Regions from separate parts of the Micromonospora sp. CA-269861 genome, predicted to be linked through region 4. Evidence: riboswitches for the same ligand, from Rfam matches in the RefSeq annotation. Region 4 holds a riboswitch; each other region holds the start of a gene.
The links. Region 4 has a riboswitch for cobalamin ahead of ACQP0U_RS19370 (acyl-CoA thioesterase). Riboswitches for the same ligand answer to the same signal wherever they lie in the genome.
Positions count from the first base shown of each region.

Region 1: linked by a shared signal. The riboswitch ahead of ACQP0U_RS12895 (ribonucleoside-diphosphate reductase subunit alpha) and the one ahead of ACQP0U_RS19370 (acyl-CoA thioesterase) in region 4 are both predicted to bind cobalamin.
Region 2: linked by a shared signal. The riboswitch ahead of ACQP0U_RS12860 (CbtB domain-containing protein) and the one ahead of ACQP0U_RS19370 (acyl-CoA thioesterase) in region 4 are both predicted to bind cobalamin.
Region 3: linked by a shared signal. The riboswitch ahead of cobN (cobaltochelatase subunit CobN) and the one ahead of ACQP0U_RS19370 (acyl-CoA thioesterase) in region 4 are both predicted to bind cobalamin.

Region 1 is NZ_CP192014.1:2,811,831-2,818,862, forward strand. Features, by position in the region: gene ACQP0U_RS12880 (ATP-binding cassette domain-containing protein) at 1-2, shown strand, start outside; gene ACQP0U_RS12885 (FadR/GntR family transcriptional regulator) at 119-841, opposite strand; gene ACQP0U_RS12890 (enolase C-terminal domain-like protein) at 849-2,243, opposite strand; cobalamin riboswitch at 2,676-2,892, shown strand; gene ACQP0U_RS12895 (ribonucleoside-diphosphate reductase subunit alpha) at 3,086-5,404, shown strand; gene ACQP0U_RS12900 (ribonucleotide-diphosphate reductase subunit beta) at 5,443-6,438, shown strand; gene ACQP0U_RS12905 (GntR family transcriptional regulator) at 6,629-6,856, opposite strand.
Region 2 is NZ_CP192014.1:2,804,055-2,811,086, forward strand. Features, by position in the region: gene ACQP0U_RS12845 (MFS transporter) at 78-1,580, shown strand; gene ACQP0U_RS12850 (histidine phosphatase family protein) at 1,660-2,256, opposite strand; gene ACQP0U_RS12855 (CbtA family protein) at 2,253-3,023, opposite strand; gene ACQP0U_RS12860 (CbtB domain-containing protein) at 3,014-3,217, opposite strand; cobalamin riboswitch at 3,253-3,396, opposite strand; gene ACQP0U_RS12865 (amidohydrolase family protein) at 3,661-4,539, shown strand; gene ACQP0U_RS12870 (ABC transporter permease) at 4,860-5,867, shown strand; gene ACQP0U_RS12875 (ABC transporter substrate-binding protein) at 5,908-6,960, shown strand; gene ACQP0U_RS12880 (ATP-binding cassette domain-containing protein) at 6,960-7,032, shown strand, end outside.
Region 3 is NZ_CP192014.1:3,522,586-3,529,617, reverse strand. Features, by position in the region: gene ACQP0U_RS16410 (DUF5919 domain-containing protein) at 1-416, opposite strand, end outside; gene ACQP0U_RS16405 (hypothetical protein) at 601-858, shown strand; cobalamin riboswitch at 1,069-1,245, shown strand; gene cobN (cobaltochelatase subunit CobN) at 1,491-5,159, shown strand; partial or broken gene ACQP0U_RS16395 (VWA domain-containing protein) at 5,156-7,032, shown strand, end outside.
Region 4 is NZ_CP192014.1:4,221,007-4,228,038, reverse strand. Features, by position in the region: gene ACQP0U_RS19385 (Dyp-type peroxidase) at 1-1,170, opposite strand, end outside; gene ACQP0U_RS19380 (copper chaperone PCu(A)C) at 1,167-1,769, opposite strand; gene ACQP0U_RS19375 (copper resistance CopC family protein) at 1,835-3,796, opposite strand; cobalamin riboswitch at 3,919-4,134, shown strand; gene ACQP0U_RS19370 (acyl-CoA thioesterase) at 4,275-4,781, shown strand; gene ACQP0U_RS19365 (DUF302 domain-containing protein) at 4,894-5,265, shown strand; gene ACQP0U_RS19360 (ABC transporter ATP-binding protein) at 5,324-6,049, opposite strand; gene ACQP0U_RS19355 (ABC transporter ATP-binding protein) at 6,046-7,032, opposite strand, start outside.

The sequences.
Region 1 (7,032 bases), 1.4 Mb from region 4:
GACGGCGGCCCCGGCGCCCCTGAACGGCGTCGGGTCGCCGCTGCGGCTGACCCCACTGGGCATCGGCGGCTCGCTGGACGGCCCGGGGCCGCTCGACGTGCGGTCGTAGGGTCGGCGGTCAGGGCCGGGCCGTCTCAATGCTCGCGTCACCGTCGTCGGGCAACCCCTGCAACGACTCCTCCACACCGATCAGGTGGTTGGCCATCCGGGTGCGGGCCCGCTCCGGGTCGCGCGCCACGAGGGCCTTCAGGATCGCCACGTGTTCGTCATGGGTACGCAGGTCCGCGCCCTCCTCGTGCAGACTCCGCCAGAGCCGGCCGCGAATGGTGCGCCCGGCGAAGGCTTCGATCAGGCCCACGAGCACCGGGTTCTCCGCGTGCACGGCGATGATCCGGTGGAAGGCGATGTCGATCTCCATGATCCGCTCGTGGTCCTGCGGTGACTGGCCGATCATCCGGGCCGCCTCGTCGAGCAGGTCCCCCGCCTGGGCCAGGGCCTCGTCGGTGATCCTGGTCGCCGCCAGCCGCGCGGCCTCGCACTCCAGCAGCCGCCGAACGGTGTGGATGTGCCGTGGGTCGCCCTGACCCTGGAAGTCCACCACGAAACCCATCGGGGCCAGCAGTTGTGGCGCGTCGAGGTTGGTGACGTAGGTGCCGTCGCCCTGGCGGATGTTGACGATGCCGAGGATCGACAGGGCCGACATCCCCTCGCGCAGCGAGCCCCGCGAGACGCCGAGCGACTCGGCGAGGTCCTTCTCGATGGGCAACCGGTCTCCGGGCCTGAACTGCCCTTCGAGGATCATCCGCTTGATGCCGTTGACCACTTCGTCAGTGCGGGACATGACCCCCCTAGCGGCCGGCGGGGGTGGCCTTTCCACCCGCGATCACGTACGGCTCCGGAGATGACACGGTAGTCGGGTCTGTCGCCGCCCAGTAGTGGCCGTCGGGAAACCGGTAGAGCGCGACCGACTCCTGGCGCATGCGGGTGGAGTAGCCGGGCTGGCTGGGCAGGACGTAACCGCTGCCCGAGCCGGTGTCCCGGATGACGCACGGGTCGGTGAAGTGCTCGTGCAGGTGGTCGACGAACTCGGTGACGCGGTCGGTGAGATCCCCCGAGATCGCGACGTAGTCGAGCACCGACACGTGTTGGACCATCTCGCACAGCCCGACTCCGCCGGCGTGTGGGCACACCGGGACGTCGAACTTCGCGGCGAGCAGCAGCACGGCGACGATCTCGTTGATGCTGGCCAGCCTGCCGGTGTCCAGTTGGCAGAAGTCGATGGCCTCGGCCTGGAACAGCTGCTTGAACATCACCCGGTTGTGGCAGTGCTCGCCGGTGGCGACGCCGATCGGAGCGACGGCACGGCGGACGGCCGCGTGGCCGAGGATGTCGTCGGGGCTGGTCGGCTCCTCGATCCACAGTGGCCTGAACTGGGCGAGGGCGGTGACCCACTCGATGGCCTGGCCGACGTCCCACACCTGGTTGGCGTCGATCATCAGGTTGCGATCCGGCCCGAGGATCTCCCGCGCGATGCCGCATCGGCGGATGTCGTCGTCGAGGTCGGCGCCCACCTTGAGCTTGACGTAGCCGTAACCGGTGTCGACCGCCTCCTGGCACAGCCGGCGCAGCTTGTCGTCGCCGTAGCCGAGCCAGCCCGCCGAGGTGGTGTAGGCGGGGTAGCCGGTCCGGTCCAGCTCGGCGAGGCGGGCGGCCTTCGTGCCCTCCTTGGCCCGCAGGATGGCCAGTGCCTCGTCCCGGGTCAGCGCGTCGGACAGGTAGCGCAGGTCCGCGATGTCGACGAGCTGCTCGGGGGACATGTCGACGAGCAGCCGCCACAGCGGCTTGTCGGCGACCCGGGCGACCAGGTCCCACGACGCGTTCAACACGGCGGCGAGGGACAGGTGGACGACGCCCTTCTCCGGACCGAGCCACCGTAGCTGTGAGTCGGAGGTGAGGAGGCGGTAGACCGCGCCCATGTCCGCTGCCATCGTCGCCACGTCCAGGCCGACGAGGCGCTGTGCCTGGTGGACCGCTGCCGCCGCGACGATGTCGTTGCCTCGGCCGATGGTGAAGGTCAGGCCGTGCCCCGCGAGTGGCGCGCCGACGCCGTCGACGCCGTCGGTGTGCAGGATGACGTAGGCCGCCGAGTAGTCGCCGTCCTTGTTCATGGCGTCTGACCCGTCAGCGGTCAGGGAGGTGGGGAAGCGTACGTCTTCGACGGTGACGGCAGTGATCTGCGGCATGCGCTCCTCGCCCGGCTAGGCTAAAGATCAGATGATCACTGGGAGTATACGGAGGGCTGCTCCGGCACGTCAACGATGTCGATCACTCCCAGGCCCCTAGACATATGATGTTTCCCGAGTCGCGCCGATCCGGCTTGCCGCCCATCGTGCTGTTTGGTGGGTGAGAGTGGCGGCGGCATCAGGGCTCGGAGGTTGGACGTTCGACCTCGCCGCGAAGCATTGACGACCGCGCATGGCTGCGGTCTGCGACCCCCTTGCCTCGATACATCAAATCTTTGTCGATTGTCGACACCTGCGCGGCGGGCCCGCCTCCGTTGCCCGGCGTCGGTGGGCGTGACGTGGTCCACCGCGTTGGTGATGGTGATCACCGAGCCGGCCGACGACACGCCCGGGACCGACATGTGGGGTGTGACAACGGCCGCGTCCCTATATATGGTGTCGAGCGCAGCTGGTTCGGCCGCTCATCCGGCGCGGTCGAGGCAACAGGGAACCCGGTGGAAATCCGGGACTGTCCCGCAGCGGTGAGTGGGAACGACAGCCGTCATCAGCACTGGGCCACCAATCGGCCTGGGAAGCGACGGCCAGTAGGAGACCGGCGAGCCCGGTCGTGCCCGCGAGTCCGAAGACCTGCCAGCGCGCCGCGTACCCGCACCCGGGTGGGCGGCGGTCCGAGGCCGCGTGGGACGGCTGACGCCACCTGACCCACGCCGGGCTGGCGTGGCGTCCGCCGGTGTCTGTCTCCTCGCGTCCGGGGCCACCAGGTCTCGAACTCCGAGGAGCGAGTGGTGACAGTCACCGAGGTAGTCCCGGTCAGCGGCGACGCGACAGTGCGGCGGACGCCGATGCAGGTCCGCAAGCGCGACGGCGCCACCGAGCCCGTGGACGTGAACAAGATCGTCCGGGCGGTCGAGCGGTGGGCCGACGACCTGACCGACGTCGACCCGATGCGGGTGGCCACCCGCACCATCAGCGGCCTCTACGACGGCGCGACGACCGCCGAACTGGACCGGCTGTCCATCCAGACCGCGGCCGAGATGATCGGTGAGGAGCCGCAGTACTCCCGCCTCGCCGCGCGGCTGCTGGCCGGCTACGTCGACAAGGAGGTGCGTCGACAGGGCATCACCTCGTTCAGCGCGGCGATCCGGGTCGGCCACGCCGAGGGCCTGATCGGTGACGACACCGCCGTGTTCGTCGCCGCGCACGCCAGGACGCTCGACCAGGCCGTCGACCCGAACGGCGACCGCAGGTTCGAGTACTTCGGCCTGCGTACGGTGTACGACCGCTACCTGCTGCGCCACCCCACCAGCCGACTGGTGCTGGAGACCCCGCAGTACTGGCTGCTGCGGGTGGCCTGTGGCCTGTCCCGGACGGCGGACGAGGCTGTCGACTTCTACCGGCTGATGTCCAGCCTGGCCTACCTGCCCAGCTCACCGACCTTGTTCAACTCCGGAACCCGGCACACCCAGATGTCCTCCTGCTACCTGGTCGACTCCCCGCTCGACGAGTTGGACTCGATCTACGTGCGGTACGCCCAGGTCGCCAACCTGTCCAAGTTCGCCGGTGGCATCGGCATCGCGTACTCCCGGGTCCGCTCCCGGGGAGCGCTGATCCGGGGCACCAACGGGCAGTCGAACGGGATCGTGCCGTGGCTGCGCACGCTGGACGCGAGCGTCGCCGCGGTCAACCAGGGCGGCCGGCGCAAGGGCGCGGCCTGCGTCTACCTGGAGCCGTGGCACCCGGACATCGAGGAGTTCCTGCAACTGCGGGACAACACCGGCGAAGACGCCCGGCGTACCCACAACCTCAACCTGGCCAACTGGATCCCGGACGAGTTCATGCGCCGGGTCGAGGCCGACGAGCTGTGGTCGCTGTTCGACCCGCACGAGGTGCCCGAGCTGCCCGACCTCTGGGGGGAGCGGTTCGACGCCGCGTACCGGGAGGCCGAGGCGCAGGGTCGCTACGTGCGGCAGGTCCCGGCGCGGGAGCTGTACGGGAAGATGATGCGGACCCTCGCGCAGACCGGCAACGGGTGGATGACCTTCAAGGACGCCGCCAACCGGCTCTGCAACCAGACCGCCGAGCCGGGCAACGTGGTGCACCTGTCCAACCTCTGCACCGAGATCGTCGAGGTGTCCAGCGACGCCGAGACCGCCGTGTGCAACCTCGGCTCGGTGAACCTCGCCGCCCACCTCACCGACGGCGGCATCGACTGGGAGCGGCTGCGCGCCACGGTGCGGACCGCGGTGACCTTCCTCGACCGGGTCATCGACATCAACTACTACCCGACCGCGCAGGCAGCGGCGAGCAACCCCCGCTGGCGGCCGGTCGGGCTCGGGCTGATGGGCCTGCAGGACGTCTTCTTCGCGCTGCGGCTGCCGTTCGACTCGCCTGCCGCGCGGGAGCTGTCCACCCGGATCAGCGAGGAGCTGTACCTGACCGCGCTGGAGACCTCCGCCGACCTGGCGCGCGACTTCGGCGCGCACCCGGCGTACCCGCAGACCCGGGCCGCGCGGGGCCAGCTCCAGCCCGACCTGTGGGGTGTCCAGGGTACGCAGACGGCACGCTGGGATGCCCTGCGCGAGCGGGTCGAGGCGTACGGGCTGCGCAACTCGCTGCTGGTGGCGGTCGCGCCGACCGCGACCATCGCCTCGATCGCCGGGTGCTACGAGTGCATCGAGCCACAGGTGTCCAACCTGTTCAAGCGCGAGACCCTGTCGGGGGAGTTCCTCCAGGTCAACACCGCTCTGGTACGTGAGCTGAAGGCCCGCGGTCTGTGGACCGAGCAGATCCGTTCGGCGATCAAGCGGGCCGAGGGCTCGGTGCAGGACATCGTCGAGCTGCCGGCCGGCGTACGGGAGTTGTTCCGCACCGCGTGGGAGCTGCCGCAGCGGGCGCTGATCGACCTCGCCGCCGCCCGCGCCCCGTTCATCGACCAGTCCCAGTCGCTGAACCTGTTCCTGGCCGCGCCGACCATCGGCAAGCTCTCCTCGATGTACCTGTACGCCTGGAAGGCCGGGCTGAAGACCACCTACTACCTGCGCTCGCGCCCCGCGACGCGGATCCAGCAGGCCACCGTCAGCGCTGTCGCACCCGTCGTCGTCGACGCGGAGGCGCTGGCCTGCTCGCTGGAGAACCCCGAGTCGTGCGAGGCCTGCCAGTGACCCCCGCCGACGCCACCACCGACACGAGGACCACGCACATGCTGCTCGACCCCGGGATGGACCTCACTCTCCGCCCGATGCGCTACCCGCACTTCTTCGACAGGTTTCGCGACGCGATCCGCAACACCTGGACGGTCGAGGAGGTCGACCTGCACGCCGACCTCGCCGACCTGGACAAGCTGTCGCCGGCCGAACGGCACCTGGTCAGCCGCCTGGTGGCGTTCTTCGCCACCGGCGACACGATCGTCGCCAACAACCTGGTGCTCAACCTCTACCAGCACGTCAACAGCCCGGAGGGTCGCCTCTACCTGTCCCGGCAGCTGTTCGAGGAGGCAGTGCACGTCCAGTTCTATCTCAACCTGCTCGACACGTACGTGCCCGACGAGACCGAGCGCTTCGAGGCCTTCGCGGCCATCGAGAACATCCCCTCGATCCGTCGTAAGGCCGAGTTCTGCTTCCGCTGGATCGACTCCCTCAACGACCTGCGTGAGCTGCGGTCCCGCGAGGACCGGCGGACGTTCCTGCTCAACCTGATCTGCTTCGCCGCCTGCATCGAGGGCTTGTTCTTCTACGGCGCGTTCGCGTACGTCTACTTCCTGCGCTCCCGCGGCCTGCTGCACGGCCTGGCCTCGGGCACCAACTGGGTGTTCCGCGACGAGTCCATGCACATGGCGTTCGCGTTCGACGTCGTCGACACGGTCCGCGCCGAGGAGCCGGACCTGTTCGACGACGACCTCGCCGACCAGGTCCGCCGGATGCTCACCGAGGCGGTCGAGTGCGAGGTGCAGTTCGCCGAGGACCTGGTGGGCCACGGCGTGCCCGGTCTGACGTTGGCCGACATGCGGGAGTATCTGCAGCACGTCGCCGACCGCCGACTCGCCCAGCTCGGCATCGCCCCGCACTACGGGTCGAGCAACCCGTTCGGCTTCATGGAGTTGCAGGACGTGCAGGAGCTGTCCAACTTCTTCGAGCGGCGGGTGTCGGCGTACCAGGTAGGGGTGACCGGCACGGTCGCCTTCGACGACGACTTCTAACGAGCCGTCGCACCCCCTCCGCGCGATCTTGCACTTGCTGTCGCGGCATAGGGGGTATCCCGGGCATCTCGGCGACCGGAACCGCAAGATCGGCGCGGGCGGGGAGATTGCTGACACGACGGTGATGAGAAGTAGCTCAGAGGTGACTCCGACAGCTACTTCTCATCACCGGTTCGAGGAAGCGGCGCGGTCAGCTCTGGGCTTCTGCGACGTAGACACCTTTGCCCGGGTGGCCTTCGACCAACTCGCGGTCTTTGAGGATCGTCATGACCCGGTTGATGGTGGAGATGTGCACGCCGTACTGCTCGGCCAGCTCGCGGGTGGACGGTAGTTTCTCGCCCGGAGCAAGCTCACCAGACTTGATTTTTCCCGCGATTTCGTTGGCGATCCGCCGGTAGTCCACTCGCTCGGTCGGCATGGGTCGATCTCCAAGGGTTCCCTGGTTTCGGCAGCCCAATCTGATCACGAGGAGACCTGTTCCAACAAGTTCCACGAAGTATCTTGACCTACTCCTACAAGTTGGAATAGGTTGCAGCTTGGTCGGGTTCCCTGGTTTCGGCAAACTCCTGGGCTCTCGGCCGCACACCCACCTGG
Region 2 (7,032 bases), 1.4 Mb from region 4:
AACGACTGTTGACATGGGCCTCCGGCTGCGCATACTGGCTAAGTCAGCAAATGTTTACATCTAGCTTCGGGGATTTCATGACCCACACCCTCGAGGAGCCGACCCACCTCGGCTCCGCACCCAGCGCGGCCCCGCGCGCCAACAGCACCCTTCTGGTGCTGTACCTGTCGCTGGGCGGCCTGGCGTTCGCGGTGCTCCAGTCGCTGGTGGCGCCCGCGCTGTCGACAATCGGAAGAGACCTGGGCGTCTCGACCGGAGACATCAGCTGGGTGCTCACGGCGTACCTGTTGGCCGCCTCGGTGCTGACGCCCATCCTCGGACGTCTCGGCGACATGGTCGGCAAGCGTCGGGTCCTCATCGGCGTCCTCGCGGCCCTCGCCGCGGGCACCCTGCTCGCCGCTCTGGCCCCCAACCTGACCGTGCTGATCGTCGCGCGGGCGCTCCAGGGAGCCGCCGGAGCGATCCTGCCGCTGTCGATCGGCATCGTCCGCGACCAACTGCCCCGGGAGAAGGTCGGCGTCACCGTCGGCCTGCTGTCGGCGATCTTCGGTGTCGGCGCCGGTGTCGGCATCGTGGCCGCCGGCCCGATCGTGGAGCACCTGTCGTGGCACTGGCTGTTCTGGCTGCCGCTGGTCCTCGTCGTCGTCGCGCTGCTCGGAGCCATCTTCGGGATGCCTGAGTCGCGGGTCCGCACGCCCGGGCGGCTCGACATGCTCGGCGCGGCCATCCTGTCGGTGTCGCTGGTCTCGCTGCTGCTGGCCGTGAGCAAGGGACAGGGCTGGGGCTGGACGGAGCCGAAGACCATCGGCCTGTTCGTGCTCGGTGCGGTCGCGATGGTGGTGTTCGTCCGGGTCGAGCTTCGGGTACGCGAGCCGCTCATCGACATGCGCCTGATGCGGATTCGCGGTGTCTGGGCCACCGACCTCGTCGCCCTGATCCTCGGTTTCGCGATGTTCGGGACGTTCGTGCTCGTGCCGACCCTGCTCCAACTTCCCGCGGCCACCGGCTACGGGTTCGGCAAGACGGTGTCCCAGGCGGGCCTGTTCCTGCTGCCCACCGTCCTGATGATGGTGGTCTTCGGTCCCCTCGCGGGCCTGCTGGACCGCCGCTTCGGTCCCAAGGTTCCGATGTTCCTCGGCACTGTCGCGGTCGTCGTCGCGTTCGCGCTGCCGGCGGTCGCGCACGGCGCGACCTGGCAGGTGCTGCTCTCCGGGGTGCTCACCGGCGCCGGCATCGGCCTGGCGTTCGCGGCGATGTCCAACGCCATCATCGAGAGCGTCCCGGCCGGGCAGACCGGCGAGGCGAGCGGCGTCAACACCATCGCGCGGACCATCGGCAGCAGCATCGGCGCGGCGGTCGTCGCGGCCGTCATCACGTCGAACAGCACACCTCAGGGGCTGCCCACCGACGCGGCGTTCACCGCCGGCTTCTGGGTCTGCGCGGGCGTCGCCGTCCTGGCCGTCTTCGCGGCGCTCGCCCTGCCCTCGGCGCGTCGCCGCCACGAACAGGCAGTCGCCGCCGGTGTCGACGACCTTCCGCCCGAGCCGGTCGAGTTGCACCTGCCCCACCGGCAGCACTGAGCGAGCGGCTGACAGTCGCCCAACGCCACGCAGGCCGTGTCCACCAGGAGTGGACACGGCCTGCGCCGTCGGTGCGACCTCAAGCTGTTCGCGGCGCGCCCAGTCGGAGCTGCCAGCGCGTGCCCTGGCTGGTGAGCCGGACGATCGCCAACGGCTCCACGTCCACCTGCCGGTACGTCGCGGTCGGCAGACCGAGGGCGTGCACGACCGCGATCCGGATCACCAGTGGGTGGGTGACCGCGACAACGCGTCGACCGGCCCCGCGCTGCTCGTCCAGCCAGCTTCCGACCCGATCCCGTACGGCCGTGACGGATTCGCCGCCGTGCGGCGCCGAGTCCGGTGCGGACAGCCAGTCCCGCAGCGACTGCGGCTGGCTGCCGGCGATCTCCTCGAGGGAGCGTCCGGACCAGTCGCCGTAGTCACAGTCGGCCAATGCCGTCTCGATCGTCGGCAGCAGGCCGAAGGCGGTGGCGGTCTGTCGGGCCGCCGCCGCCGGGCTGGACAGGCAGGTGTCGCTCACGCCGAGGTGCCCGCGCCGATCCGGATCGGCGCGGGCCTGGGCGAGAGCGGCACGAAGGCCACCCTCGTCCAGGCCGTCGTCGGTGCCGCCGAAGCGGGCCCGGCGCAGGGCGGTGGTGTGACCGTGGGCGACCAGCCGGAGGCTGGTGCCGGTCACGTGCTCGGCAGCGCGGTGGCGACCCGGCGACGCCGCTCGTGGTGCATCAAAGCCGCGAACAGCAGGCCGATGCCGGTCCAGAGCACGACCTGGGTGCCGAGCGAGGCCAGCCGGAAATTCCACAGCAGGGTCGCGGGGAAGTCGGCCGGAACCTCCTGGAAGGACGGCATCACCACGTAGGACACTGCGGTGACCAGCAGGAATCCACCCACAGCCGCAGCGGCGCGCAGCCACTGCGGCGCCTGGGCGCCGACCGACCGGTAACCCAGGGAACCGGCCCACACGGCCACCAGCCCGAGCACCACCATCAACAGGTAGGTGACGGTCCGTTGGTTGATGGTGGCCGGGTCGCCGACCGCCGGCGGGTTCGCCGGATACTTGAGGAACGGCACGATCACCGCGCCGAGCAGCGCCGCGCCGGCCAGCAGCAGGCCCGACCGCCCGTCGTCGTCGCCGCGCCGCCGACGGGACAGCAGGACGTACGCGGTGGCCAGCAGGCCACCCATCGCGGCCCCGAACAGGCTGGTGGCCAGGATCAGGCCACCGCGCTGACCCGTCCGGCTGACCAGGGCGTCCTCGTGATCGTGCGCACCGGCGGCGGGCTCGACGTGCGCCGCTGCCTCCTCGATGGCGATGGCCGCCTCGACGTGCGGTTCGCCAGCGACGTACGCGAACGCCCCGGCGAGCAGCCCGGCGATCAGACCGGCGAGCAGGCCGCGGACGAGGACGGCGACGAACGGGGGAGTGGTGGTGGTGTTCAGTGGCACGGGACACCCAGCAGGTGCCTGCCGTCGTGCATCAGCTCGTGCAGGTACATCCCGCTGCGCGACACCGCCCCCTGGTCGAAGGCGACGAGGTACGTCAGCAGGGCGAGCACGGCAACCGTCGCGAGAGCCGTCCACAGGAGACGGGCACTGCCAGCGGGGTGCACCACCGGCTGGCTGGAAGCGGAACTAGACATGAATACACGAACCTCCCCAGGGATGACGCGTCCCCATCGCAAGGCTGCGGACGACCGAGCGTCCTGGCTCGCGGCCCCCACTTGAGGTGGGAGCCGCTCACAGTGGCGCGACCGCGCCGGATTCACACCGGCTTCCCTCGCGTCGCCGCAGATAGTGGGTCGACGGTAGCGGTGCCACCTCGGGCGGTCAACCCGCACCCGCGCCAACGCGCCGGTACGTCTATCAAGCAGACCAGCCGTGGCCACCACATGGATTCGTCAGACCATACTGCGACACTGTCGGAAGCCGGTTAGGGCGCGCGTTCCGCCACTCAGGAGCATCCTGTTACCGCTAACATGGTCAACCTGCCAGATTGGTCCTGTGGCTCCGGGTCGACCCGGAGGGGTCCGGTCAGTGGCTGGGCGGGGTGTGGGGTGGACGTGAACGCGCCAGGACGGGTCCGATGACGGCCGGCGAGGTCGTGCGACGACCGGGCATCGTCGACGCGCATCATCACCTCTGGGTCCGCTCCCGGCATCCGCAGCCCTGGATCGATCCGCACACCATGGCCGTGATCGACGACGACTTCACGCCGGTCGAGCTGGCTCCGGCGACCCGCGCCGCCGGGGTCACCCAGACCGTGGTCGTACAGTCCGTCGCGGTCCGGTCGGAGACGCCCGAGCTGCTCGGCATCGCGGCCGACGACCCTCTCATCGCCGGGGTCGTCGGCTGGGTCGACCTCACCGCCGCCGATGTCGGCCATCGCCTCGACCGACTGCGCAAGGCGCGGGGCGGCGAGCGGCTGGTCGGGATCCGCCACCTGGTCCAGTCCGAGCCCGACCCGGCCTATCTCGACCGCCCCGACGTGCGGCGGGGCATCGCCGCGGTCGGTGCCGCCGGCCTCGCCTTCGACCTCCTGGTGCGCCATTGGCAGCTACCGGCGGCCACCCGGCTCGTCCGCGACCTGCCGCAGGTGCGGTTCGTCCTCGACCACCTCGGCAAGCCCCCGCTCGGGCGCGCCGATGTCGCTGACTGGCGCCGCGACCTGCGGGCGCTCGCGGCCGAGCCCAACACGACGGCGAAGCTCTCCGGCCTGGTGGCCGAGGTGGACGGCGCGTCCTGGACGACGGCCGACCTGCGGCCCGCTGTCGAGCACGCCCTCGACGTGTTCGGGCCGGATCGGCTGATGTTCGGCTCGGACTGGCCGGTGTGCCTGCTCGCCACCTCGTACGCCCGCTGGGTCACGGCCCTGGGTGACCTGCTGGACCCGCTCTCCGACGTCGAGCGGGCGGCGATCTGGCGTCAGACCGCGAGCCGGGTGTACCGCTTGGCCCCGTCCTGACGCGACAGCGGCTTCCTGACTGGGGACATAGCATGTTATCGATAACATGCTTACGGCAGCGGTCGATGCCGGTTTGGTCAGATGTATGCCGCGCGTGCCGCAGGTAACGATGGCAAAACATGGCCGCAAGACCTTGGCAACGTACGTGAATGCGTGGCATCGTAACGCCTGATCGTGGGAAACATCCGACCTATCTCTGAGGGTTGTGCGGGGCACTGAGCCGCACCGTCATCCGAGCGGGTCGGTCGCTCACAGGCGTTCGGCTCGTCGGCGGGTCCCGCCGGGTGCCGGCGCCACGCTTGGGGAGGTCAGATCCGACGATGAGTAGCGCCGAGGCAACCGCCGGCACGCAGCGCGGCGAACTCAGCGACTGGTTCCGGGAACGGATCTCCCACGCCGTCTCCGAGTTCACCGCCGCGACCGCGTTGGTCGTCCTGTTCATCGCCCTGACCTTCGCGAGTCCGTACTTCCTGACCGCTGACAACCTCTTCAACATCGGGGCGCAGACGGCGGTGATCGCCATCATCGCCACGGCCCAGACGATGGTCATCATCACGAAGGGCATCGACCTGTCCGTGGGGTCGGTCGCCGCGCTCGCCGGCGTGGTGGGCGCGATGGTCGTGCGCGACCTCGGCTTTCCACTGTGGGCGGCGACGGCTGTCGCGATCGGCGTCGGCGCGCTGGCCGGGCTGCTGAACGGTCTGCTGGTGACGGTGGCCCGGATCCCGCCGTTCATCGCCACGTTGGGCACGATGTCCGTGGGCCGGGGTCTCGTCTTCATCATCACCGGCGCGGTCGGCGTCTACGGCCTGCCCCGATCGTTCCAACTGCTCGGCAACGGGGAGATCATCGGCATTCCGTTCGCCGTGGTGATCACCGTCCTGGTCGCCGTCGGGGTCGCCTTCCTGCTCTCCCAGACCCGTTTCGGTCAGTACACCTACGCGATGGGCTCCAATCTGGAGGCGGCCCGCCGCTCCGGCATCCGGGTGGGTCGGCACCTGACCGGGGTGTACGTGCTGGCCGGCGTGCTGGTCGGGCTGGGCGGCATGATCGCCGCCTCCCGGGTCAACTCCGGCCAGCCCAACTACGGCATCTCGCTGGAGCTCGACGTCATCGCCGCGGCTGTCATCGGCGGAGCGAGCCTGTTCGGCGGGCAGGGCCGGATCGTCGGGACCATCATCGGCGCGTTCCTCATCGCCCTGGTCCGCAACGGCGCCGTCCTGCTCGACATCAGCATCCACTACCAGCAGGTGATCGTCGGCCTGATCATCTGGGCCGCCGTCTACTTCGACCAGTACCGCCGCCGGCGGCTGGAATCACGGGGTTGACATGCCATTTCGAGAGTCCGAACGAGGAAGGACACACACCATGGCGCACACCACCACCAGCCGACGGACGCGAGGACCAGTCCTGCGCGCGCAGGCGATCCTGGCCGCGGCCGCGGCGATCGCTCTGCTCAGCGCCTGCGGCGGGGTCGAGGTCCGTGACGGCGGCGACGGCGCGACCAAGGATGCGAGCGGCCCGCTGAAGCTCGCCGTCGTACCCAAGGCGGTCGGGGCCGACTACTGGAACACGGTCAAGGCGGGCGCCGAGTGCGCCGCGCAGCGCGCGGGGAACGTCACCGTCCAGTGGGACGGAGTGACCACCGAGACCGACGTCGAGGGCCAGGTCAACCTGATCCAGAACTTCGTCACCAAGAAGGTCGACGGCATCGTCTACGCGGCGACCGACTCCAGCGCGCTGGCACCCGCGACCGACCAGGCGCTCAGCGCCAACATCCCGGTCGCCATGATCGACTCTGGCACCAGCCCGCAGCCGTCGACTGTGCCCCTCTTCGCCACCGACAACCGCGCTTCGGCAACCGAGGCGGCGAAGCTGCTCGCCACCGAACTCGGCCCCGGCAACCACGAGGTGGCGCTCGTCGAGTTCCAGCCCGGATCGCAGACCAACACCGAGCGGGTCGACGGCTTCAAGGCCGGCCTCGCCCAGTACCCCAACCTGAAGCTCGTCGGCCAGCAGCCGAGCCGCAGTGACGTCAACGAGGCCCGACGGGTCACCGAGAACATCCTCACCGCCAACCCCAAACTCGCAGGCGTCTTCGCGGCCAACGAGCCGAGCGTGCTCGGTGCCGCGCAGGCCATCCAGGCGGCCGGAAAGTCCGGCAAGGTGGTCATCATCGGCTGGGACGCGGCCCCGGACGAGATCGCCGGGGTGCGCAACGGCCAGATCTCCGCGCTGGTCGTGCAGAACCCGTTCAAGATGGGCTACTTCGGCGTCGACAAGATGGTCAAGCACCTTCGGGACAAGACGCCGCTGGCGTCGGCCGACACCGGCGTCACGTTCGTCACCAAGGAGAACATCGACTCGGCGGAGATCAAGGCGGTGCTCGAACCCAGCTGCGCCAACCCGCCGGTGCAGTGATGGGCGCCATTCCAACGGCCACCGCCGACAGCGATCAGCAACCCACCGACGCGGAACCACCTGTCCTCGAGG
Region 3 (7,032 bases), 700 kb from region 4:
TGCGGAGGCAGCTCCGCAACAAAATCTGACCGACTGGAATAGATGGCGGTGACATCGGCGCACTGGTCCCGCGCAGCCTTCCCGGCCTGCGAGCCACTGACGTCCCGCTCGGCCGGCATCTGGTCGCGTTCGCCGAGCAGGAGGGTCATGCGTGCGTGGCGCGGCATCGACAGGCCGGCGCAGATGCGGGTGAGGACGTCGATGCTGCTGACCCGGCGGGCATCGCTGGTGATCTCGCTGACCTGAGCCTGGCTGAGCCCGGTGGCGACACCGAGGGTGGTTTGGCTTGCGTGGGTGGCTCGCTGAACGAGGCGGAACACCTGAGCGACGTCGCGAGCCGCTAAAGCATCGAGCATGTCAGCGCTGCTCCACAGCAGGTCGGAGATGGTGAGCGCGGCAGTTGTCCGGACGCTCACGGATGGCTCCCTTCCTGCTCGAGGGTGAAGGCCAGCCTATCCAGTCGTCGGATGGCCGCGCCGAAAGGACATCCGGAGGGCGGAAGAAAACTTATCCGTTGAGGAATCACCCACTGGGATGGATGGCGGCGGTCGCGGTGAGCAGGGTCGTGGTGTGAGTCTCCGGTCCCGTCCGCACCCACCCATGCGCCCTGCCTGGTTGTGCCGCAACTGCGCCGCCGCGTGGCCGTGCTCCCGCGCGCAACTCGATCTCGTCGCCGAGTTCTACGGCCACTCGCTGGCGCTGGCTCTCTACCTGACGTCCTGCATGAACGAGGCCATCCACGACTTGTACAGTCTCGGCGGTCGCCCCGACGTTGCTGTGCTGCACACGCGTTTCCTCGGCTGGCTGTCGCTGACGCGCCGGCCGCGCCGTTCTGGGCACGAGGAACCCCAGGGCTGACCGGATCGGTGCTGAATCGTCTACGACATCAGCTCCAAAGGGCGTCGCACAGACACTGCCCGCCAGGAGGCCACTTCGCCGACCAACGAGCTCAACAGCCCGCCGTAGCGGCCAGAGACAACCCCGCACGCCGATATTTTCCCAGGTCAATGTGGTGGGCGTGGGCGTGCGACGCCGGGGTCCGCGTTGACCGGCGACGCGGCGGTGTGGCAGCATTCGCGGCCTGACGGCAGTGAAGGAAGTCGGTGCAATTCCGACGCGGTCCCGCCACTGTCACCGGGGAGCGATCCCCCCTCGTGAGTCACGGCCGTGTGTCTGCGGTTGGAAGGCCGGGGGAGAGCGTCGATCCGGAAGCCAGGATACTTCGGCCGTCGGGACGTACCCCAGGGCGTGGACACCCGAGGAGGACCCGATGACGCACGGCGTCTCATTCATCGACGACTATCGTCGTATTGCGCTCCAGGGCACCGGCCACCGGCACCGCTGAGCCGACCGCCCCGACGCTGACCGGCCCCGACGCCCCGCGTCGGCGCGCCGTTCACCCGGGCCGTCGTACCGGCTGACGCCGTACCCACCCGCATCGTCCCGGTCGCCCCCTCTGGGCCCCAGGGCGTCACTTTCCGGAGCCTGCCGTGCGCATTCTGCTGCTGTCCACCGCCGACACCGACCTGCTGGCCGCCCGCGCCAGCGGCGCCGACTACCTGTTGGCCAACCCCGCGCGAGTCACAGTCGAGGAGGTGCCCGCTCTCCTCGACGGGGTTGCCCTCGTCGTCGTACGCCTGCTCGGCGGTCGGCAGGCGTGGCCGGACGGCCTCGCCGCGGTGCTCGCCACCGGAGTGCCGACGGTCGTGCTCGGCGGTGAGGCGCTACCCGACGCGGAGCTGATGGCCATCTCCACGGTGCCGTCCGGGGTCGTCACCCAGGCGCTGGCCTACCTGGTCGAGGGCGGTCCGGACAACCTGGGGCAGTTGGCCCGGTTCCTGTCCGACACGGTGCTGCTCACCGGTGAGGGGTTCACCCCGCCCGCGCCCACCCCGGCGTACGGCGTGCACGGCGAACACCCCGCCGACCCGGACCGGCCCACCGTGGGGATCGTCTTCTACCGGGCGCACGCCCTCGCCGGCAACACCGGTTTCGTCGACGTGCTCGCGGACGCGGTCCACAGGGCCGGCGGCAACCCGCTGCCGATCTTCTGCGGCTCGCTGCGCGGGCTGACCGCGGGCACCGGCCCACTCGGGCTCTTCGCCCGCTGTGACGCGCTGCTGGTCACGGTGCTCGCGGCCGGCGGTGCGGTCGCCGCGGACGCCTCCGGCGGCGGCGACGAGGACGCCTGGGACGTCGGCGCCCTGGCCGCCCTGGACGTGCCGGTCATCCAGGCGCTCTGCCTCACCAGCACCCGCGCGCAGTGGGCCGACAGTGACGCCGGGCTGTCCCCGTTGGACGCCGCCATGCAGGTGGCCATCCCCGAGTTCGACGGCCGGATCGTCTCCGTGCCGTTCTCGTTCAAGCAGATCGACGCCGACGGGCTCTCGGTCTACGCCGCCGACCCGGAGCGGGCCGCCCGGGTCGCCGGGATCGCGGTGCGCCACGCCCGGCTGCGCTACGTCCCGCACGCCGACAAGCGGGTCGCCGTGGTGCTCAGCTCGTACCCCACCAAGCACTCCCGGGTCGGTAACGCGGTCGGCCTGGACACCCCGGCCTCGGCGGTCCGGCTGTTCGCCGCGCTGGCCGAGGCCGGCTACGACCTGGGTGACGCGCCGCCGCCCGACGACGGCGACGCGCTGATCCACGCGCTGATCGCCGCCGGTGGTCACGACGTGGAGTGGCTCACCCCGGAGCAGTTGGCCGCCGCCGAGGCCCGGATACCGGGGCCGACGTACCGGCGCTGGTTCGACCAGGTCCCGGCCGAGCTGCGCGAGCGGATGCGGGAGCACTGGGGTGAGCCGCCGGGTGAGCTGTACACCGAGGGTGGTGACATCGTGCTCGCCGGTCTGCGCTTCGGCAACGTGGTGCTGCTGATCCAACCGCCCCGCGGCTTCGGGGAGAACCCGATCGCCATCTACCACGACCCGGACCTGCCGCCCAGCCACCACTACCTGGCCGCGTACCGCTGGTTGACCGCGCCCGCAGGGGACGGCGGCTTCGGCGCTGACGCCGTGGTGCACCTGGGCAAGCACGGCACCCTGGAGTGGCTGCCCGGCAAGGGCCTCGGCCTGGCCGCCGAATGCGCGCCCGACGCGGTCCTCGGCGACCTGCCACTGGTGTACCCGTTCATCGTCAACGACCCCGGCGAGGGCACCCAGGCCAAGCGGCGGGCGCACGCAGTGGTCGTCGACCACCTCGTCCCGCCGATGGCCCGCGCCGAGACCTACGGCGACCTGGCCAAGCTGGAGCAACTCCTCGACGAGTACGCGACCGTGCAGGCGCTCGACCCGGCCAAGGTGCCCACCGTGCGGGCCCAGATCTGGGACCTGGTGCGCGCCGCCGAGCTGCACCACGACCTGCACGCCGAGGCGATGCCCGACGCGGACGACTTCGACGACTTCGTGCTGCACCTCGACGGGTACCTGTGCGAGGTCAAGGACGTGCAGATCCGCGACGGGCTGCACATCCTCGCCGACGCGCCCACCGGCGAACCACGGGTCAACCTGGTCCTCGCGGTGCTGCGCGCCCCGCAGATCTGGGGCGGCGCCCGGGCCCTGCCCGGCCTGCGGCAGGCCCTCGCCGTCGCGTACTCCCTCGACGAGCAGGAACTGCTCGCGTCGCCGGGACAGCGACTGGCGCTGCCCCCGGCGCTGACCGACGTGGTGGACGGGCCGGCCGGCACCGCCGCCGACGCGATCGACCTCATCGAGGCCCTCGCGCGGCGGCTGGTCATCGGCATGGAGACCCTGGACTGGGCAGTGGACACTGTCGACGCCGTGGTGACGGAGGTGACCGGTCAGTCGATCCCGGACGTCGCCGCGGTGCTGCACTTCGCCGCCACCGAGCTGGTGCCCCGACTGGACCGGACCACCGACGAGCTGACCAACACCCTCGGGGCGCTGGACGGGAGGTTCGTGCCGCCCGGCCCGTCCGGCTCACCCACCCGGGGCCTGGTCAACGTGCTGCCCACCGGCCGCAACTTCTACTCCGTCGATCCGAAGGCCATCCCCAGTCGCAACGCCTGGGACGTCGGGGTGGCCCTCGCCGACTCGCTGCTGGCCCGGCACCTCGCCGACACCGGCGCGTACCCCCGCTCGGTGGGGTTGACAGTGTGGGGCACGAGCGCCATGCGGACCCAGGGCGACGACATCGCCGAGGTGCTCGCGCTGCTGGGCTGCCGGCCGGTCTGGGACGACAGGTCCCGGCGCGTCACCGGCATCGAGGTGGTGCCGACCGCCGAGCTGGGTCGGCCCCGCGTCGACGTGACCGTCCGCATCTCCGGCTTCTTCCGCGACGCGTTCCCGCACGTCGTGGCGCTGCTCGACGACGCCGTCCGGCGGGTCGCCGCCCTGGACGAGCCGGACGAGGAGAACTACCTGCGGGCGCACGTCGCCGCCGACCTCGCCGAGCACGGCGACGAGCGGCGGGCCACCGCCCGGATCTTCGGCTCCAAGCCCGGCGCGTACGGCGCGGGCCTGCTGCCCCTGATCGACGCCCGGACCTGGCGCAGCGACGCCGACCTGGCCGAGGTGTACGCGGTGTGGGGCGGCTACGCGTACGGCCGGGGCCTGGACGGGCGGGAGGCGCGCGCCGACATGGAGCGTTCGTTCGCTCGGATCGCGGTGGCGGTGAAGAACCAGGACACCCGCGAGCACGACATCGTCGACTCCGACGACTACTTCCAGTACCACGGCGGGATGGTGGCGATGGTCCGCCATCTCACCGGCACGTCACCCGAGGCGTACGTGGGTGACTCGGCGATGCCGCACGACGTGCGCACCCGCACGCTGGGCGAGGAGACCCGACGGGTGTTCCGGGCCCGGGTGGTCAACCCGAAGTGGATCGCCGCGATGCGCCGGCACGGCTACAAGGGCGCGTTCGAGCTGGCCGCCACCGTGGACTACCTGTTCGGCTACGACGCCACCGCAGGCGTGGTCGACGACTGGATGTACGAGCACCTGGCCGCCGCGTACCTCTTCGACGACACCACCCGGGAGTTCCTGGAGCAGTCCAACCCGTGGGCGCTGCGCGGCATCACCGAGCGGCTGTTGGAGGCCGCCGACCGGGGGCTGTGGGCCAAGCCGGAGCCGGCGACCCTGGACCGGCTGCGCGACACGTACCTGGCCAGCGAGGGTGACCTGGAGGACCGGGCATGAGCACGAGCACCATCTACCCGTTCAGTGCGGTGCTCGGCATGGCCGACATGCGGCTGGCGTTGCTGCTCAACGCGGTCTCCCCGGCGATCGGCGGGGTGCTGGTCCGGGGTGAGAAGGGGACCGCCAAGTCCACAGCCGTGCGGGCTCTCGCCGCGCTGCTGCCCCCCGTGCGCCGGGTGGCCGGCTGCCGTTTCGGCTGCGACCCGGCCGAGCCCGACCCGGCCTGCCCGGACGGCCCGCACCCGGCCGACGCCGCCGCCGAGACCCGCCCGGCCCGTCTCGTCGAGTTGCCGGTGGGCGCCGCCGAGGACCGGGTGGTCGGTGCGCTGGATCTGGAGAAGGCGATCGGCGAGGGGGTACGCGCCTTCGAGCCGGGCCTGCTCGCCGCCGCGCACCGGGGTGTGCTCTACGTCGACGAGGTCAACCTGTTGCACGACCACCTCGTCGACCTGTTGCTCGACGCGGCGGCGATGGGCCGCAGCCACGTCGAGCGGGAGGGCGTCTCGGTCAGCCACGCGGCCCGGTTCCTGCTGGTCGGCACGATGAACCCGGAGGAGGGGGAGCTGCGCCCGCAGCTGCTCGACCGGTTCGGGCTCACCGTGGAGGTGGGCGCCAGCCGGGACCCGGAGGTCCGGGTCGAGGTGGTGCGCCGCCGGCTGGCCGCCGACGCGGACCCGGTCGGTTTCGCCGCCCGCTGGGCCGACGCCGACGCGGAGATCGCCCGCCAGGTGGCCGCCGCCCGCCGCCGACTTCCCGGGGTACGCCTGCCGGACGCCGCGTTGCGGCAGATCGCCGAGGTGTGCGCGGCGTTCGACGTGGACGGGATGCGCGCCGACATCGTCACCGCCCGTACCGCCCTCGCCCACGCCGCCTGGGAGGGCCGGGACCGGGTCACCATCGACGACGTCCGGGTGGCCGCCCGGCTGGCCCTACCGCACCGCCGCCGCCGCGATCCGTTCGACACCCCGGGGCTGGACGAGAAGCGCCTCGACGAGGCGTTGCAGCGCGCCCAGGACGCCCACCCCGACGACCCGGACGACGACGGCCCCGACGACAGTGGCCCGGACGGCGGTGGCCCAGCGGGCGGCGGTCCGGCCGGTGGTGGCGGCCCGGACGGGGTGACCCGGCTGGGGACGGCCCGCTGGGCGGCGACGGGGTCGATCAGGGCGAATCCGGATCGGCCGGCCGTTCGGCCGCGCGGGACGGCACCGGCCCGGACGGGCGCACCGACGGCCCGGACAGTGCCGACAGCGGGCCGCAGCACCAGCGGGGCGGTGACGACGGCGGGCCGCAGCGCCCGGCGGAGGACCGGGGCGGCGACGGCCCGAACGCCCGTGGCCGGGAATCGGCGACCGGCGACGACGATCCGACCCACGGCGGGCAGCCCCAGCCGGTGGCCGTACCCCGGGGTGGCTTGAAGGCGCGGCTGCTCACCGCGCCCGGCCTGGGTGACGGGGTGCCGGGCCGACGGTCGCGGGCCCGCACCGGGCGAGGCCGCACCACCGGCGCCCGGGTGCCGGCGGGTCGGGTGGGCGCGCTGCACCTGCCGGCCACGATCCGCGCCGCCGCGCCGCACCAGGCGGCCCGGGGCCGGCTCACCGGTCCGCTGCGACTGCGCCGGGACGACCTCCGCGAGGCGGTTCGTGAGGGGCGGGAGGGCAACCTGGTGCTGTTCGTGGTGGACGCGAGCGGCTCGATGGGCGCCCGGCAGCGGATGGCCACAGTGAAGGACGCGGTGCTCGCCCTGCTCACCGACGCGTACCAGCGGCGGGACAAGGTCGCGGTGATCGCGTTCCGGGGTGCCGGCGCCCGGACCCTGCTCCCGGCGACCTCGTCGGTGCTGGCCGCCTCGACCCGACTGGCCGAGTTGCCC
Region 4 (7,032 bases):
GATCGGCGTGGTCCATTCGTTGAGCAGGTCCCGGTCGGCCAGCCGGCGCTGGATGGGCAGGTATTGGCGGGCGATGTCAGCCTGGTAGGACGTGAAGATCAGGCCGCTGTCGGCGTGGCCCTCGGCTGTCGGCACCCCGTCGTAGTTGTAGGGCCGGCGCAGGATCTTCAGCCGGTCGTCGGTGACGTGGGCGCGGGTCAGATGAGAGAAGTCGGGGATGACGGTCAGGCCGTCGGCGTCGGTGGCGGCGAAGTCGGGTTCGTCGTGTTCGGCGGTGCCGGTGAGCGGGGCGCCGGTGTCGAGCCGCCGACCGACGGCGAGTTCGCGATCGGTTCGGCCGAGCAGGTCCCAGGTCTCCATGTTCATGCTGATCCGCCGGAGCACCAGTGTGGTGCTGTCGCGCAGCCACGCCGGGCCGTCCGGCACCCAGAGCGCGGTGTCCATCGGCGCGCCGGGCCGGGGGTTGGCGGTGCCGTCGAGCTGACCGAACAGGTTGCGTTGGGTGTGGCCGCCCGGTTCGACACCGGGGCTGCGCCGGAAGCCCTGCTGAACCCACCGGGCGGTGGCGAACGGTCGGCTGTCCTTGAGCAGGACCCGTTGCGCGTGGGCGACGGTGATCGCGTCGTCCGCACAGATCTGCAGCAGCAGGTCACCGCCGGACCAGGCCGGCTGGAGCCGGTCGATGCGGAACGACGGCAGGTCGGTGACCGATGCCGGCCGGCGGTCGTCGACGCCGGCCGCCCGGTAGAGGCCGGGCCCGAAGCCGAAGGTCACTGTCAACCGCGCGGGCAACAGCCCGAGTTCGGCCTCGGTGTCGGCCAGAGCAGGGCGGCCCTGGGTGAGCCGGGAGGCGTCGTCGCTGAGCAACCGCAACATCCGACCCAGCGCGGCCCGGTCGACGCCGGCTCGCAGGGTGAGTGCCACGAACGACGCGTGCGCCTGCGGTTCGGTGGCCACCCCGGCCTGCCGGGCGCCGTGGAACGGCTCGACCAGGCCGCCGACCGCCGCCACCGGCGTCGCGTCGGCACCTACCGCGTCCGGTCGCCCGAATTCGTCGGTACGCGTCGTGGCGATCGCGGCACCGCCGACCACGGCGCCGCCGACAGCGAGAGCCCCGCCGGTGAGCAGGCCACGCCTGCTCACCGGCCGGACAGGTGGCGTGCCGGTCACGATGCCGGGCTCATGCTCATCCCCGGCGTGGCGCTCATCCCGGTCATCGGCTCGCCGTGCCCGGGGGCGTAGCTCTCCTGTGCGCCGGTGAACGGCTTGGCCACGGCGCTGAACTGCTGGGTCCTACCGTCGGCGAAGGTCAGCGTGAAGGTCAACTCGTCGCCGGCCTGGACGGGCCTGGTGAGGTTCATCAGCATGAGATGGTCGCCGCCGGGCTCCAACGCGTGGGTGCCCCTGGCCTTGATCACGATGCCGCCCTGCTTCAGCCGCATGACCATCTTGCCGTCCTTCATGGCCATCTCGTGCAGCTCCATCGGAGACAGGGAGGTCGTGGCACCCGTCACCGTGACATCGGTGTCGCCGTCGTTGACCAGGGTCCCGAAGGCCGCCGTCATGCCCTTGTCGGCCGCCTTCACCCACGGGTCACGAATGCCGAGCAGGCCAGCATCCGGGTTGGCCGAGGTCGACGCGGACGGGCCCGCCTGCGCGTTCGACGGAGAGCCGGACGCGCCACAACCGGCGGCGCCAACCGTCAGGATCGCGGCGGCGAGGACGGCGGCCGAGCGGCGGCGCGGACCCAGTGGGCTGGTGCTGAGCATGTGTTCTTCCTCCGATGGTTGCTGCTGGCTGGTTGGTCGGCCGCAGCACGGAGAAAGTTCCAGGCTCAGGGCACGTTGATCGTGTACTCGGCGGTGTGCACCTTGCCGGCGACCTGGAAGTCGAAGAAGGCCCGGTACCGGCCTGAACTCGGTGCGGTCAGCCAGAACTTGACAGTCCCGTCGACCAACTCCGGCTCGGGGTGGACGTGCACGTAGCCGAGGTCGCCCTCACGAACGACGACCAGGTGCCCGTACGCGCCCAGGTACCGCTCCAGCTGCGCGGGCGTGGCCGAGTCGGCGGGGTTGACCTGGAAGTGGATCGGCGCCGTCGCCCCCACCGTCGGGTTGCCGGTCATCGACACCGCGTACGGACCAGCCGTCGCCTGGGCCTGCACCGGCGGCAGCGCGGTCGGGCTGTGCGCGCCGGGCACGGTGTGGTCGACACCCAGCACGAGGGGCTGCTGCGTGCCGTTGGCCGCGGTGACGGAGAAGTCGGCGTAGACGCGGTAGCCGCCGGGTCGGGCCAGCGTCAGGGGGACGCTCCAGGTGCCGTCTGCTGCCATCGTCGGATGCAGGTGCTGGTAGCCGGTCAGGTCGCGGCCCACCACGATCAGGTGCAACGGCTTGTCGTGGACGACCGCGAAGCGGGTCGCCGCCTGCCTGTCGGTCCCGACGATCCGGAACCGGTAGTCCGCGCGTACGCCAGGCGGTTGGGTTCGTTCCAGCGGTTGCAGCGTGTACCCGCCGGCGCTGACGGTCGTTCCGGTGGCCAGCGCCTCGCCCGTTGCGCCGTCGCCCCTGTGCGTGTGCGGTCCGGTGCCCGCCGGGTGTTGGTGTCCGTCGTTCGCGGCTACCGCCGGGCCGGAGGCGGGCGGACCGCCCGCCGACTGCCGGGCGGTGCCGGCGGCCGTGCCCTCGTTACCGTTGATGCGCGCCAACCCGAAGCCGGCGAGCAGGGACAGCACCAGAGCGCCGACGAACAGTGCCAGGCCGGTGTTGCTCAGCCGGGACCCGGGCGTCGCGGTGACGAGGTCCGGGTCGGGCGATGCTCCGAAGTCGACGGGCGGTCGGCTGTCCGTCGTGGCGGGGGTCGTCGCGTCCGCAACGGTCGCAGTCCTGGCGCGTGCGGTTCTGCTACCGGCGACCTTGGCACTGGCGACCTTGGCACTGGCGACCTTGGCACTGGCGGTCTTCGTGCCGGGGGTTCTGGTCCCGGGGCGGGTACCGGCGCCGCGTCGGCCGGATGTTCCCGGTGCGGTACGGCCCCGACCGGTGGGCCTGCCAGTGGGGGACGTCCGCCGACGCCAGACGACGAATCCGGCCGCCGCGACCGCTGCCGCGACCGCCGCCAGGCCGGTCCACGCGAGCGCTCCGGGGCCGCTCTCATCCGCCGAGTCGCTCGGCGGGGCCGCTGCCGCGGACGGCGGGACCGCCGTCTCGGCCGCGACTGTCGGCACTGCCGAGACCTGCCCGGAGGACCCGTGTTGCTCGGCGGTGGCCAACAGGGCCGGGTCTGGCTGGGTCGTCGGCGGACTCCACCCCTGCGGCGCTGCCGTCACCCGCCCGTTGTAGCGGAAGGTCAGGGTGCCGCGTACGGGGTCGCCGTCCGAGGCGACCGACAGGTAACTCACCGAGTACTCGCCCTTGGCCGGCAGGTGCGTCACCGCCACCGTCGCGGGAAACCCGGTCGTGTACTCCCGTGGCTCGAACTGGCCGTTGACCAGGAAGTACTCCCGCACCGGCTTGTCCAGCGGCTTCGGCTCCCCGTACGACCAGCCGTTGTCGACCCGGATGCCGCCCGGGGCGGTGATCGTGAAGAACGCGTTGGAGGCGGCCTTCTCGGTGAAGTACAGCTGCACCGACGTCAACGGCTCGCTCACCGTGGCGCCCCCCGCCGGCGTGGACATCGCCAGGGTCCCGTGGGCTCCGGCGGGTTGGGCGGACGCGAGCAGAGCGACCGCCGAGGCGAGGAGGAGCGCGAGGAGGCTCGAGAGCACCCGCACCGGAGTCTGGGGGAGACGATGCATCTGAATATCCTCGCCGTAGTGAGACTTTTTTCAAGAGGCGCTGGACTTTTTCCTCGGATGGCAAAAGCCGAGCACCCCTCGGGGTCGCCTGCCGCGCTGAGTGAACGTCGTCCCTGGCCAGCTATGCTCCGCGTGGCGTTGGTTCGCCTGGTCGTGGCTGACTGGGCGTCGTAAGAGGGAACCCGGTGGAAATCCGGGACTGCCCCGCAGCGGTGAGTGGGAACGACAGCCGTCATCAGCACTGGGCCACCGGCCTGGGAAGCGACGGCCAGTAGGAGATCGGCGTGCGGCCGGTCGGGCCCGCGAGTCCGAAGACCTGCCGGCGCCGCGTACACAACCGTGTGCGCTGCCGTCGGCCTCGCGGGTGGGCTGAGCGGGTGACGTGCCGCGCGGTGTGCGCGGTGGGTGCTCCTCAGCGTGTGTCCGCGTTCCGGCGGTGTGGTTTCCCGAGGGACGGACTACCGCTGTGCACGACATCATGACGATCACCGGCCGACCACCGTCGGCGTCGCACCTGACCCTGTCGCAGATCATGGATCAGCACCACACGAACCTGATGGGTACGGTGCACGGCGGCCGGATCCTCAACCTCATCGACTCCGTCGCCGGGGTGGTCGCCGCCCGGCACTCGGACGGGCCGGCCGTCACCGCCGCCATCGACGAGACCGCCTTCCTGCGCGCGGTGCGGGTCGGTGACGTCGTCCACGTCGACGCGCGGATCACCTGGGCGGGCCGCAGCTCGATGGAGGTGGCCGTGAAGGTCACCGCGGACCGGTGGGACAGGGCGGTGCCGCCCACCGACGTGGCCACCGCCCACCTGGTCATGGTCGCCATCGACGACGACGGACAGCCGCGTACGGTTCCGCCGCTGTTGCCGGAGACGGATGGGGACCGGCGTCGCTACCGGGAGGCGGAGATCCGCCGGGAGCACCGGTTGGCCCTGCGGCGGGCGCTGCTCGACGGTGCCGAGGAGTCCACGGCCTGAGGCGGGTGGCGGTTGCGGCGAACATCCCCGGACCGCCCCCTGGTGCGGGCAGGATGAGGTGGGATTCGCCCAGCGACACGGTGAGCGGGGGTCGGCCGTGAACGACGGATTGGTGACCAGGCGGAGCGCACGGGACGTCGGAGAGACGGTCTCCGCGCTGCGGGCCGAAGCCGAACGCATGGGCGCCGCGGTGGCGGCGGTGGTCGACCATGCCGCGGCCGTTCGCAAGGCCGGGCTGAGCATGCCCGACACCCAGGTGATCATCTTCGGCAATCCGCAGGCGGGCACTCCACTCATGCAGGCCCATCCCGAGATCGCGATCGACCTGCCGTTGCGACTGATGGTGCGGGACGACGGCCAGCCCGGGTCGGTCGTCACCTGGCAGGACCCGGCGTACCTCGCCCAGCGCTACGGACTGGGCACGGATCAGCTGGCACCCCTGAACGCCCCAGCCAAGATCGCCTCCGTGCTCGACGGCCGCTGAGCGAGGCCCGGGTCGGCCGGGCACCTTCCGTGGTGAGCGGTATACCTCTGAGGAATATTTATGCCTCAGAGGTATACCGCTCGAGAGCGAGTGGCCCACTCCGACGGCGGCTCTCCAGCCGGGCGCCGGCCAGGTCGACGATCCGGTCGCTCCAGCGGCCCAGCAGGGTCTGGTCGTGGGTGATGACCAGGACACCGGCGCGCTGGGTCCGCTGGTAGTCCCTGATGACGGCGGCGACGTGCGCCTGGGTCGAGGCGTCGAGCATCGCGGTGGCCTCGTCGCAGAGCAGGTAGTCGGGGCGGTGCGCGAGGGCCCGGGCGAGGCAGGCGCGTTGCAGTTGCCCGTCGGACACCGCGTGGGGACGCCGGCCGCGCAGATCCGCGGTGAGACCGACGAGGTCGGCGAGTTCGGTCACCCGTTCCCGGATTGCCGACTCGGGCGTCCGGGTGGCGCGCAGCGGTTCGGCGATCAGGTCGGTGAGGCTCAGTCGAGGGTCGGCGGCGGCGCGCGGGCTCTGGAACAGAGCGGCGACGCGGGTCCGGAGGGCGACCGGCACGGCGTACCGGACGGCGTCGACAGTGGTGCCGTCGATGCTGACCCGGCCCCGGTCGGGGCGGTGCAGGAGGGCCAGGACCCGGACCAGTGTCGATTTTCCGCAGCCGGACGGCCCGCGCAGTCCGACCGTCTCTCCCCGGCTGATCCGCACTGTGACGCCGTCGAGGACGACCTGGTGGCCGTACCCGACGGTCACCTCGTCGGCGAGCAGGTGCTGCGCGTTTGTCACGTGGTGGCTCCGGTGGGAATCGGGTGGTGGCAGGCCACCACGCCGCCGCCGGCGACAGGTGTCGGCTGTGGCCGGTCCGCGCAGGTGTCGGTGCGGCGTGGGCAGCGGGGCGCGAACGCGCACCCGGGCGGCAACGCGGTGAGCATCGGCGGGTCGCCCGGCACCGGTCGGAAGGCCCGGTCCGGCAGGGCGTCGAGCAACGCCGAGGCGTACGGGTGGGTTGGTGCGGTGAAGAGTTCGTCGCTGTCGCGGTGTTCCACGATGCGGCTGGCGTACATCACGGCGACGGTGTCGGCGACCCGGCGTGCGGCGGCCAGGTCGTGCGTGATGAGCACGACGGCGGCGCCGTTGTCGCAGCGGCGGCGCAGCAGGTCGAGGGTGTGGTCGACAAGCGGCCGGTCCAGCCCGGTGGTGGGCTCGTCGGCGATGAGCAGCGACGGGTCGGGTGCCAGCGCGAGCGCGGTGACCAGACGCTGTGCCATGCCGCCGGACAGCTCGTGGGGGTAGCGGTCCAGGTCCGCCGGGTCGAGCCCGACATCGACCGCGAGCTGGTCGGCGTCGGCGCGGTCGCGGCCATGTGCCCGCAGCGTCTCGGCGAGCAGTCGCCGTCCGGTGCGGACCGGGTTCAGGGCGGTCGCCGGGCTCTGCGGGACCAGCCCGACCCGGCGCCCGCGTACCCTGCGGGCAAGCTGGCGCTGGCCGCAGGTGACCAGGTCGACCGGGTCGACGCCGGGGTGGTGCAGCACGGCGTGACCGCTGGTCGTGGCGTTGCCCGGCAGGAGGCCGAGCAGGGCGTGGGCCAGGACGGACTTGCCGCAGCCGGACTCGCCCACGATGGCCAGCAGTTCGCCGGCCCGGACGGTGAGGCTGAGTTCGGTGACGGCGCGCACGCGCGCGTCGCGGAGCCGGAACTCGACGCCGAGGCCGTCCACGGCGAGCAGCGGCTGCCTCGCGGCGGCGCGGGGCGACGCCGGCGCGGAAAT